Regions from separate parts of the Neorhizobium sp. NPDC001467 genome, predicted to be linked through region 3. Evidence: riboswitches for the same ligand, from Rfam matches in the RefSeq annotation. Region 3 holds a riboswitch; each other region holds the start of a gene.

Region 1 (4,222 bases), on a different contig from region 3:
GCAAGGGCCCGGCCGATATGCAGGCGCTGCCGCTCACCCCCGGACAGGTGGTGCCAGTAACGTCCGGCCTTGTCGATCATGTCGACGTTTTCGAGCGCTGCATTGACGATCACGTCATCCTGCCGCGACCAGCCCGACAATGGACCGAGATAGGGTGTGCGCCCAAGCTCGACCGCCTGTCTTGCCGTGATCCGCTCGGCCGTTTCGGCCTGCTGCTCGACGAAGGCGAGCTTGCGTGCAACTTCCCGGCTGCCGATCGCGCGCAGCGGCAGGTCGTCCAGCAGGACCTGGCCGGAGAGCGGCTTGCGGATGCCGGCAAGCATGGACAGAAGCGTGCTTTTGCCCGACCCGTTCGGGCCAATAATGCCGAAAAACTCGCCGGAGAGGACCTCGAAGGAGACATCCTGGACGACGGCCAGATCTGCCGCTGACCAGCAGAGATTATGCGCCGACAGTTTCATGGCCGCGCCCCTTTCTGACCGAGGATGAAGGCAAAGGCCGGCGCGCCGAACAAAGCGGTGATAACCCCAATCGGCAGGACCTGGCCGGCGATGATGGTCCGCGACAGGATGTCGGCGACGATCATGAACACCGCGCCCACCAGCGCCGTCACCGGCAGCAGCCTCCCATGCCGGACGCCGACGATAAGACGTGCGGCATGCGGAATGACCAGGCCGATGAAGCCGATGGAGCCGACCAAGGACACCATGGTCGCGGTCATGGCGGCGGCTGTGCATATGAGCACGACCTGCACCCGCCGCACGTGAATGCCGAGCGACGCGGCCGCATGGTTTCCGAAGGCGAAGGCATCGAGCGCGCGGCAGTGCCAGAGACATATGAGAAGGCCGGCGATCGTCACCGGCAGCGCCAGGCCGACATCGGGCCAGCGAACGCCGGACAGGTTTCCGAGCAACCAGAACATGATGCCGCGCGCCTGTTCGGCGGTAGCGGACTTGGTTACCATGAAAGAGGTGAGCGCGTTGAACATCTGCGACCCTGCGACACCGGCAAGAATGATGGCACTGCTGCCGCTGCCGGCGCGCACCGCCAGAAGGCTGACCAGAACGAAGGCGGCAAGCGCACCGGCGAGCGCTCCCATGGGCATGGTCAGCATGCCCGCCCCGAAGCCAAGAAGGGCAACTGCCACCGCTCCGGTCGATGCGCCTGCAGAGATGCCGAGAATATAGGGATCGGCGAGCGGATTGCGCAGCAGCGATTGCAGCACGGCGCCCGCAAGCGCCAGCGAAGCGCCGCAACAGGCCGCTACGACGGCTCTCGCAAGACGATAGCTCCACACGATGCCCTCATCGAGCGGTTCGAGCGGATAACCGGCACCGAACATGCGGTTGGCGACTGTCTTTACCACCACGTCGAAGGGAATGGAGGTTTCGCCGATCGCTGCTCCGGCGATCAGCGCGCCGACAATCAATGCGCCGGCGAGGAGAAGAAGCGCCGCCAGCGCGGCGCCCCTTCCCCCAAACTGTGTTGCGATCCGTTTCACCGCAGGCGACTTATCTGGCAAGGCCGGCCGCGGCAATCGCGTCGGCCAGCTTTTCCAGCCCCTCGATCGTGCGGATGGTCGGGTTCATCGCCTGGGCATCCATTTCAAAGACATGGTTTTGCTGGACGGCCGGCATCAGGCTGGCGACCGGATCGTCCTTCAGGAAGACCCGCTTGACAGCGACGTCGTCGGCAGGGAACCGGCGGCGATCCATTTTGCCGGCAACGATGATCGTCGGATTGGCCTTGGCGATCGTTTCCCAACCAACCGTCGGCCATTCCTCATCGCTTTCGATCACGTTCTTAATGCCAAGCGCCGACATGATGTAACCCGGGGCGCCATGACGGCCGGCCACATAGGGGTCGATATCGAGTTCGGCGCTCGAGAACCAGAAAACCGCCGAAAGCTTGCCATTGGCAGACGCAATCTTCTTGCGCGCTGCGTCCTCGCGCTTCTTAAGGTCGACGACGAGCTCTTCACCGCGATCCTGGACGTTGTAGATCGCTGCCAGATCGCGGATTTCCTGATAGATCAGCTCCATCGAAAAGACGCCGGTGCGCACGCCATCGCCGCCGCCGGAATTATCCTTCCCGACGCAATCGGCGGGCGACGTATAGACCGGCACGCCCAGTTCGGCGAACTGGGCGGGCGTTCCGACCACGCCTTGTGGACCGATCTGCCACTGGAACTGCGTCGTCACCAGGTCCGGCTTGCGGCCTATCACCGCCTCGAAACTCGGATCATTGTCGGCCAGACGCTCGATCTTGGCATTGGTATCCTCGAAACCTTCCAGCACCGGGCTGACCCAGAGTGCGGTGCCAACCACCTTGTCCGACAGACCAAGCAAATAGAGCACTTCGGTGACGCTCTGGCCGACAGAAACCGTGCGCGACGGCGCCTGCTTGAAGGTCAGATCAAGGCCGCAATTCTTGATCATCAGCGGATATCGGGTTTCGGCAGCCGAAGCCGCCGTCCCGAGCGGCAGAACAGCAAGCGCCGAAGCAAACAGGCCGGCGATGAGCACCGGTCGTGCGAAATGAAACATGGTCTCTCCTTGAGGGGTGTGATCGATGACGGGCGAAAAGGCGTATCAGTACGCCCGACCCACGACAGCCGACATCGACGAGCAAGGGATTAAGACCATGGAGTGCGCGAACGCGCGTGGAAGCGTCATAACGTGATCCTCTTCCGGGCATCCCCGCCCGTAACGATAGCTCTGTCCTGACGGCAGGTCTCCTGGCTCACGAACATGTCGTCCATCTGCCTTCCCATGCCGATCACGACACAGTGGCCGATACCGTTGAGGCATCGCGAGGATGGACGGTAATCCGCTTACAGTTGCGGGGGCAGCCACGGCATTGATCCCTCTCGGGGTCGCACCGTGTTCCCTATTAATTCCATTGCTTTTGGCGCCGGAAACCGTCGAGACTGATTTAGCGGGCAGATAGGCCTGCCGTCAATGCAAATCGTCTACGTTATGTAATATCATTACGTCAAGACTGCACAGGTTCTTTCTTCAGTCGACGTGAATGGACGCCAGCATGGTCGAACGCGCCGTGTGCAAATGCTGACGGCACGCTTCGCGCGCCTGTACAGGATCGCCGCTTCTCAAACCTTCGATATAAGCGAGGTGCTCGGTTAAGGCGCGGCGATTGCGATCTGCCTCGTCTTTCTTGTTCCACTGGTAGTGATAATGGAAAATCACCGACATGACGCCCTGGATATTGCCGAGGAACCGGTTGGGGACGGCGCTGTCGACCAGCTTGTGGAAACGATGGTCGAGATGAGAAAACGCGCGGTGGCTGCGATCAAAATCGGAGAGAAGGGCATGGTGTTCCGCTTCGATCAGCGACAACTGGCTCCACAGCGGATCATCCTTATCCAGCGCGACGAACCGGTCGACGGCACGGAACTCGATCAGTTCACGCATGTCGAACAGCTCGGCCACGAAATCGACGGTCAGTCCCAGCGTGCGCCAGCGGCCGTTGCTCTGGCGCTCCAGGAGGCCGAAATGGCTGAATGTGTTGAGGCAATCGCGGATGGCCGAGGTCGAGACCGCGAATTGCCGAGCGAGATCCAGCCCGTTGATAACTTGGCCAGGACTACAATCGGGCCCAACCAGCCATGCCATGAACTTGCGCTCGACCATATCGGCGAGCGGCTCGAGATCGGCATCGGCAAGATAATCGGCGTCGCTTGGCAACCGCAATTGCCTTTTTGTCCGACCGTCTATGGCGACAATGCCGCGCGCGGCCACGGCCGCGAGAACGCCACGCACCGTGGTTCGGCTGACGCCCAGACAGGCGGCCAGGGCCGGCTCCGAGGGCAGGCAGGAGCCCGGCTCTCGATCCGAGAGCATGTCGAGCAGATGGTTGTAACTGCGCTTGAAAAGAGCGTTGGTTTTCATGGACACGCGCGCTTTGGATGGACAGTATCGCTACTGTTTTTTATGCGTGATTTTTTTATATAAAAAACAGATTGCTTGCAAGCCGGTTGTCTTTTATCCCAAAAGAACAGTTCATCGCATGTCACGGGAGAGGGAACATGCCATTTGCATTACGGTGCCGCGGGACATGCCGAACCTGCTGCCGGATCGCTTCTTTCGTCAGATGGAGCGGAGAAAAGGGGCAATGACCGGCATCATCCTGCAATTCGGCACCAGCCGTTTCCTTCAGGCGCACGCGGATTTCTTCCTGCATGAGGCCAGACAGGCGGGCCAGA
Region 2 (4,222 bases), on a different contig from region 3:
GGGTATGCCCAGCCGGTCGAACACCGTTTTTCCGGTATCGTCCATGCCGCTTGCAAAGGCGGTGGCGCTCACGATCGCCGAAGGTTTCAGCTCCTCCACCGCCTGTTCGATGAAGGCCAGCGAAACCCCGTCTTTCAGCCCGGCGACGAAGACCGGGACGGCGAGGATGTTCCTGGCCGCCAGCGCCGCAAACAGCGCATCGATCGGCGCCACGTCGCTTGCCAACAGCATGGAGCGATAAAACAGGATCGGTACGATCGCCGCCCCGGGCAGGGCGGCCAGAAGCGTGTCGGGTCGGTCCTGCACGCCAAGTCCCGGATGGTAAAACCCCGCCTTCGGCACGCTGACGGCCGCTTGTGTGTGCGGCGGCGTGCCCCGTGCAAGCGCAGCCAGCCGTTCGGCCAGGGACCGCATGTTCTCAGGCCCGCCCTCGCGGAAATACGAGAGCACCTTGCCGAGTTCCTCTGCCGAAACGGTGGAGCCCTCCGCCAGCCGGTCATCCCGCTCGCTGCATTCGCCGGGCAGCATGACGAGCGTCTGCCCCTGCGCGCGGGCCACGCGAGCCAATTCCTGTGCGCCATAGGGCCAGCGATCGTGACCGCCAAGAATGCGCACCAGAATGAGTTTTGCATGCCGCGCCACCTTGTCGATCCACAGATCGACCGACATCGGATGCCGCAGTTCGGACAGGTTGGCGAGCCTCAGCGACGGCATCTCGTCGCCGCCCTTTGCCCAGGCCGACGCAATACCGTTCAGATCGCTGTCAGTAAAGGACAGCACCACCACGTCGCCCGGCGTCTGGTCGAGATCGACCGGTTCGATCAGGTCGTCAAGCGACGAGGACGTGGTGGCGAGGATATGCATCAGGCCGCCAGAATCTTTTCGATCTTGGTCGCGTCGATGCCCTTTTCGCCGATAATGACGAGGCGCGAGCGACGCTCCTCGCTTGGGCCCCAGGGGCGGTCGAAATAGTGGTTCACACGCGGACCAACGGCCTGCACCAGAAGCCGCATCGGCTTGCCCGAAACTTCCACATAGCCCTTGATGCGCAGAACCTTTTCGGCCGCCGTGACGTCGGCAATGCGCTGGGTCAGCTCGGCCGGATCGGCAATCGCCGGCACGTCGAGGACAAAGCTGTCGAAATCGTCGTGTTCGTGGTCGAGTTCGTCGTCGTGATGGGTCTTGCGGTTTTCAATATCGTCCTCGACCGCAAGGTCGAGGCCGATGAATACGGCCGGATCGATGATGCCGTTAGCGGCCGGTACGATGCGCACGGCGCGCGGCAGGTGTTCGCTCACATGCGCATTGGCGATCTCCAAGCCCTTTTCGTCGAGAAGGTCGGCCTTGGTAAGGATCACGAGGTCGGCGCAGGCGATCTGGTCTTCAAACACTTCCTCGACCGGATCGTCATGGTCCAGGCTGTCGTCCTGAGCACGCTGGGCAGCCAGTGCTTCCATGTCATCGGCCACCCGGCCCGCGGCCAGTGCGAGGCCATCGACCACGGCAACCACACCATCCACCGTCACGCGGCTTTTCACGCTCGGCCACTGAAAGGCCTGGATCAGCGGCTTTGGCAGGGCGAGACCGGAGGTCTCGATCAGGATGTGGTCGACCTTCGGCTCGAGAGCAAGGATCTTGTCGATCGCCGGTACGAAGTCGTCAGCAACGGTGCAGCAGATGCAGCCGTTTGCGAGCTCGACGATATTGTCGTCCGGGCAGTTTTCGATGCCGCAGCTTTTCAGAATTTCGCCGTCGATGCCGACATCGCCGAACTCGTTGACGATGACGGCAAGGCGCTTGCCTTCAAGGGTCTGCAGCGTGTGGCGCAGTAGCGTGGTTTTGCCGGCGCCGAGAAAGCCGGTGACGACGGTGCAGGGAATGCGGGCGAGATTGGCGGTCATCTGTCTTTTCCTTAAACGTCGTCTATGCGTTGAAATCGAAGGGCGGAATACGGGCGATCATGTTGCGTTTCAGACAGTCGGGCCGTCCTTTCCAGGGCATCAATCCGTCCGCCGAGGTGGCGATCAGTTCGGCACCGGTGAGGAGGTCGGCGGCGTTTTCGAGGTCGAGGTGACCAAAAACATAGGTCCAGCCGTCCTGCCGTGCGATCGCGGCGCTCGGGCCGCGTTTGCAGTTGGAAAGACAGTTGACGCTCTTGATGGTGACGCTTGGCGCCTGCCCCGCGGCGGCTTCCACCGTCGCATTGAGTAGGTGCGTGCCCTGACGCGGTTCTTCGATGGACCCTTCGCTGGCGCGGCAACTGACGCAAACAAAGATCGTCACCGCCGGCCTGTCCGCCGCGGTCTCGTTTTCCTGGCTACTGTTGGGCTGAATGAAATCCAAGCATCTACCCCGTGGTTTAGCATGCGGGGTGCGGGCGCGATAACCGGATGGTTGTCGTCCCTTGAAAATATCCTTGCCGGAGCACCCCGCCCGGCCGGATTTTTGTCTGTGACGGCAGGTCTCCTGGCTTGCGGATCGTCGCCCTATCGCCGCCTTCCCGAAATCGCTTTCAGTGGCGTGGTGCGGGGCTAACCGCCTACAGTTGCGGGGGCAGCCGTGGTCTGGAGCCCAGAAATCCGGGCGGCACCACGTTCCCTCTTAGCTTTTCCCGTTGCCGGGAAAAGACCGTCATCCTTTCCCTAGGCGTCGGTGCGTGCACTGTCAATGCGCGAAGCCCGATGGAACAGGCCGCATTGCCGTGTGCAACGAATCCCCTATAGTCCGCGCGCAAATGAGCCGCTGCCCAAGGAGCCGACCATGAAGGACATCGACCAGCAGGAAGCCGAGCGACATCAGCGCAAGATGGCCAATCGCAAGGCGGTCCAGGATGCCGAAGTGGCGGAAAAGACCATCGAAAAAGGCCTTCTCATCGTCAATACCGGCCCCGGAAAAGGCAAGTCGACCGCCGCGTTCGGTCTGGCCCTGCGCATGCTTGGCAACGGGCGTCGAGTCGGTGTCGTGCAGTTCATCAAGGGCGCCTGGGAAACGGGCGAGCGGCCGGCGCTGGAACTGTTTGGCGATCGCGTCGAATGGCATACGATGGGCGAGGGCTTTACCTGGGAAACGCAGGATCTGAAGCGCGATATCGACGCTGCCGAACGGGCCTGGGCGAAGGCTGAGGAACTGATGGCCGACCCGACCATCGGCCTGCTTGTGCTCGATGAACTCAACATCGCGCTGCGCTACGACTATCTCGATCTCGAAGCCGTCATCGCGTCCCTCAAGGCCCGGCGCGAAAATCTTCACGTCGTCGTCACCGGCCGCAATGCCAAGCCGGCGCTGATCGAGGCCGCCGATACGGTCACTGAAATGACGCTGGTCAAACACCATTTCAAGGCGGGCGTGAAAGCCCAGTCCGGTATCGAGTTCTGAGAACACCCATGACTGCACGCGCGCTGATGTTTCAAGGGACCGGCTCGGATGTCGGCAAGTCGCTGCTTGTTGCCGGTCTTGCGCGTGCGCTCACCAATCGCGGCATGAAAGTGCAGCCCTTCAAGCCGCAAAACATGTCGAACAATGCTGCCGTCACATCGGATGGCGGTGAGATCGGTAGGGCGCAGGCACTGCAGGCGCGGGCGGCAAGGGTGCCGCTGTCGGTGCATATGAACCCGGTCCTGCTGAAGCCGCAAAGCGAGGTCGGCGCGCAGGTCGTGGTGCAGGGGCGCGTGCAGGGCAATGCAAAAGCATCACAATATCAGGGCATGAAGGCATCGTTGATGCCGCGCGTCACGGAAAGTTTCGAACTTTTGAAAAGCCAGGCCGATATCGTGCTGGTCGAAGGCGCCGGGAGTGCTTCTGAAGTGAACCTGCGCCGCAACGATATCGCCAATATGGGTTTTGCCCGCGCGGCAGACGTGCCGGTCATCCTGATCGGCGATATCGATCGCGGCGGCGTCATCGCCAGCATCGCCGGCACCAAGCTGGTGCTAGAGCCTGAGGATGCGGCCATGATCCGCGGTTTTATCGTCAACCGGTTTCGCGGTGATCCCGCCCTGTTTGCCGATGGCATGGCGATGATCGGAGCGCATACCGGCTGGCAGCCAATCGGCCTCCTGCCGTTCTTTGCCGAAGCCCGCCGCCTGCCCGCCGAAGATGCGCTGGCGCTCGATGCGGCTGCTATCGACAAGAGCGGTGCCAAGATCCGCATCGCCGTGCCGGTCCTGCCGCATATTTCCAATTTCGACGATCTCGATCCCCTGGATGCGGAGCCGGATGTCGA
Region 3 (4,222 bases):
CCCGGCAATAAAGTCGATGGTGTCGTCGCCATCCCTCAAGCCAAGATGGATGCTTTTCTGGATCCCGCTCTGACCGATGCGGACGGGACGGACGCCGAGTGTTGCGGCCTCCCGGCGCACTAGCCAGTTCGGAATAGCGCTGACCCCGCGGCCAGCTGCCACCAGTTGAAGCATCATTTCCGTGGTCTCGACATTGCGGTGGTGGCGCGGGCGGCAATTTGCGGGCACCAAAAATTGCGTGAACACATCCAGCCGTTCTGGCGCAACAGGATAGGTGAAGAGCGTCTCATCGAGCAGGTCTGCCGGTTCCGCATGGCGCTTGAGTGCCAGCGGATGATCTGCTGGCACGGCAAGCACCAGCTCGTAATCGAACACAGGGAGATAATGAATGCCGGGTGTCTCGATCGGATCCGGTGTGATCAGGATATCGATTTCGTAACCCGTCAGCGCCGCGACACCGCCGAAGGCAAATGATGTCGTCAATTCGAGGTCCACGTCCGGCCATTCCGTGAGATATGGCTTCGTGACACCCATCAGCCATTGATGGCAGGGATGGCACTCCATGCCGATCTTGAGCGAACCCCGCTGGCCGTGGCGGTAATCCGACAGGACATCTTCGGCCCGTTCGATCTGTGGCAGAACGCGCTGCGCCAACCTCACGATGTAGCGGCCGGCTTCGGTGAGACGAAGGTTGCGGCCGTCCTTTTCCCACATCGCCACGCCATAGCGTTCTTCCATCTTGCGGATCGTGTGGCTGAGAGCGGACTGGGAGACGTTCAGCCGCTCCGCCGCAGCCGTCAGGCTGCCCAGGCGGTCGACTTCACGCAGGATCGACAGATGCTGCCTGTCCAACATGGTTATGCCCGCCCGTTCTCAAAAGGAATTGCTTCTTCGGTGACGCTGTCGCGCACCGGAATCGGACGGTGGTCTTTGTCCACAGCAACCATGGTGAAATGTCCGGTCGCTGTGATGTTTCTTTCGCCCGTCAGAAGGTTCTCGGACCAGAGTTTCGTTTCGATCGACATGGAACTGCGGCCCACATGCTCGACGCGTGCCTCCGCCTCAACGATCTCACCAATCGCGATAGCTCTTGCGAAATCGATACGTTCGGATGAGGCCAGCACCACCAGCTTGCCGCAGTAGCGGGACGCTGCGACGAAAGCGGCTTTGGTCATATAGGCGATGGCTTCACCTCCGAACATCCGGCCGACGCTGTTTGCCTGATCCGGAAAGATGATCTCGACCATCGCAACAACGTCGCTCGCATCCGATCTCTCTTCAGAAAGGAGTTCGGGCAAGACATAACCTGCGGCATCCTCGCCCTCCGGTATAGCAACCATATGGAACATGCCGCGCGTACAGCTGTGCCGCTGACGGCCGACGATAGTCTCGGCCGCCATTTCGACCTCGACTGTCAGGGACCGACGGCCTGCCTTCACCGGTCGCGCCGCGAACTCGATGATATGCCCTATGCGGGCCGGTTGCTTGAAATCGATGCGCTCACAGGAGGCGGTCACGAATGGCGCCCGTCCGAACCGCGTTGCTGCGATGAAGGCAACGCGATCCATAAGCGCAAGCCCGGTTCCCCCGAAGAGGATGCCGTGGTGGTTGGTGTCTCCGGGAAAGACGATATCGATGAGGCGGGTTATCGAGCCGTGCTGAGCAAGCTTTCCTATCGTCGCGTTTTCTGTCATCGGTACTGCCATCAGGTTGCGGCAGGGAAATGACATGACGCAGAGGCGACGGTCCAGAAATGCCGTTCGCAAAAGCGGCACACCGGGACACCCCGCCCGTGGACGTTATCTATCGCGGCAGGTCTCCTGGCTTACGGGTCTTCGCTCCGGTCCGTCTTCCCGAGGCAGGCCTCAGTGACAGGTTTGGACTTTCGCTCACCGCTTACAGTTGCGGGGGCAGCTTCGGCTTCAGGCTCCGATCGAAGCCTTCACCGAATTCCCTCTTAGCTCCGATGCATTCGCGCACCGCAGAACCACGATGACACACCAATGTCGGATGCCGCCGAAACGGTCAAGGCATGGATCGTCGATCTTGTCGGCATCCGCATGCTTTCTGACCCGCGCGCATTTCGCAAAGCTTTCAAAGCAAGGAGAACGGCTTTCGAACTGCCGTAAATCATGAACGCGGCTCATGCTTCAATGAGATAAAACCATTATTTCTCGTTGCATCGCTCGGGCATAAAGCATTCAGCGCTTTTGATAATAGCCAACCCGAAGAAGGCTGGCTGAAAAAATCATACGGCGACATGTCCCGGTACCGGAAAGACAGGAACTGTTCTGCGCCGGGAATGAAGAAAGACGGACCGCGATGAACGACGATTTCAGATTTTCCATCAAGAGCATTCGTTTTGACGAGGATTACCATCCCTCGGTCAATACCCGTGCTACAACCAATTTTGCCAACCTGGCCCGCGGGGAGAACCGCCGGGAAAATCTCCGAAATGCGCTGAAGATGATCGACAACCGCTTCAACGCCCTTGCGCATTGGGACAACCCGAAAGGCGATCGATACTCTGTAGAACTCGAAATCATTTCGGTTGAGATGAGCCTTGGCGATAACGGCATCAACGATGTCTTTCCTCTGATCGAGATATTGAAAACGAGCATTATTGATCGCCAGACAAACGAGCGTATCGAAGGCATCGTTGGCAACAACTTCTCGTCCTACGTCCGGGATTACGACTTCAGCGTGGTGCTGCCCGAATACAACAAAGGACGCCCCGCATTCGGCGCGCCCGACAATTTTGGTGTGCTCCATGGAAACCTGTTCAAATGTTTCGTGAACTCGCAGTCTTACAGGGAACATTTTCATAAACCTCCGGTCATCTGCCTGAGTGCCTCAAGCAGCAAAACATATCGTCGGACTGGAAATCAGCACCCGGTATTGGGCGTCGAATATCACCAGGACGAGCTGTCGGCGACAGATCTCTACTTTCAGAAAATGGGTCTGCAGGTTCGCTTTTTCATGCCGCCCAACAGCGTTGCGCCTTTTGCGTTCTATTTCCTCGGCGATCTGCTCGACGATTACACCAATCTCGAACTCATCAGCACCATCAGCACGATGGAGACTTTTCAGAAGATTTACCGGCCCGAAATCTACAACGCTAATTCCGCGGCAGCGGCCTGTTATCGCCCGAGTCTCCAGCACCAGGACTACTCACTGACGCGTATCGTCTACGATCGCGAAGAGCGTAGCCGGCTGGCTGTCGAGCAGGGAAGGTTCGCTGAGGAGCACTTCATCAAACCGTACCAGACCGTTCTTGAGCAATGGTCTACCAGCCACTCCCATTGAAGTACTAGAAGCATAAGGTTGCCTGACATGAAGAGACTGTTGCCCACGTCAACCGCCGGCAGCTTGCCCAAACCCTCGTGGCTCGCGCAGCCCGAAAAGCTGTGGTCGCCATGGAAGTTGCAGGATGAGGAATTGGCCGAGGGCAAGCAGGATGCGCTGCGTCTGTCCCTCGACGACCAGCGACAGGCAGGTATCGACATCGTCAGCGATGGTGAGCAGACACGCCAGCATTTTGTCACGACATTCATCGAGCATCTCGGCGGGGTCGATTTCGAAAAACGCGAGACCGTCAGAATTCGGGATCGCTATGATGCGAGTGTCCCGACAGTTGTCGGCGCTGTATCTCGCCAGAAGCCCGTTTTTGTCGACGACGCCAAGTTCCTGCGTCAGCAGACCAAGCAGCCGATCAAATGGGCCTTGCCGGGTCCGATGACCATGATCGATACGCTCTTTGACGACCACTACAAGAGCCGGGAGAAGCTTGCTTGGGAGTTCGCCAAAATTCTCAATGAGGAAGCGCGGGAACTGGAAGCCGCCGGGGTCGATATCATCCAGTTCGATGAGCCCGCCTTCAACGTCTTCTTCGATGAGGTGAATGAGTGGGGTGTTGCCACCCTGGAAAGAGCGATCGAGGGGCTCAAATGCGAGACCGCCGTGCATATCTGCTACGGTTACGGCATCAAGGCCAATACGGACTGGAAAAAGACACTCGGCTCCGAATGGCGGCAATATGAGAAAAATTTTCCGCAACTGCAGAAATCCAGCATCGGCATGATCTCGCTCGAATGCCACAATTCCCATGTTCCAATGGATTTGATGGAGCTTGTCCGGGGTAAAAAAGTCATGGTCGGAGCCATCGACGTGGCAAGCGACAGGATCGAAACGCCGGAGGAAGTCGCTGCCACGCTGCGCAAGG

Evidence for each region. A riboswitch is a leader RNA that binds a small molecule or an ion and turns the genes downstream of it on or off. The one in region 3 is predicted to bind cobalamin.
Region 1: linked by a shared signal. The riboswitch ahead of ACQKKX_RS06590 (ABC transporter substrate-binding protein) and the one ahead of ACQKKX_RS14855 (acyl-CoA thioesterase) in region 3 are both predicted to bind cobalamin.
Region 2: linked by a shared signal. The riboswitch ahead of ACQKKX_RS10605 (DUF1636 family protein) and the one ahead of ACQKKX_RS14855 (acyl-CoA thioesterase) in region 3 are both predicted to bind cobalamin.

The regions. Positions count from the first base shown of each region.
Region 1 covers NZ_JBNNPS010000002.1:389,564-393,785, reverse strand. The annotation lists gene ACQKKX_RS06600 (ABC transporter ATP-binding protein) at 1-461, opposite strand, end outside; gene ACQKKX_RS06595 (FecCD family ABC transporter permease) at 458-1,501, opposite strand; gene ACQKKX_RS06590 (ABC transporter substrate-binding protein) at 1,512-2,546, opposite strand; cobalamin riboswitch at 2,711-2,940, opposite strand; gene ACQKKX_RS06585 (FCD domain-containing protein) at 3,018-3,908, opposite strand; gene ACQKKX_RS06580 (mannitol dehydrogenase family protein) at 4,132-4,222, shown strand, end outside.
Region 2 covers NZ_JBNNPS010000004.1:49,993-54,214, forward strand. The annotation lists gene cobN (cobaltochelatase subunit CobN) at 1-864, opposite strand, end outside; gene cobW (cobalamin biosynthesis protein CobW) at 864-1,901, opposite strand; gene ACQKKX_RS10605 (DUF1636 family protein) at 1,924-2,283, opposite strand; cobalamin riboswitch at 2,440-2,648, opposite strand; gene cobO (cob(I)yrinic acid a,c-diamide adenosyltransferase) at 2,761-3,375, shown strand; gene ACQKKX_RS10615 (cobyric acid synthase) at 3,384-4,222, shown strand, end outside.
Region 3 covers NZ_JBNNPS010000007.1:24,279-28,500, forward strand. The annotation lists gene ACQKKX_RS14850 (LysR family transcriptional regulator) at 1-855, opposite strand, end outside; gene ACQKKX_RS14855 (acyl-CoA thioesterase) at 858-1,730, opposite strand; cobalamin riboswitch at 1,794-2,006, opposite strand; gene ACQKKX_RS14860 (DUF1852 domain-containing protein) at 2,323-3,306, shown strand; gene ACQKKX_RS14865 (methionine synthase) at 3,334-4,222, shown strand, end outside.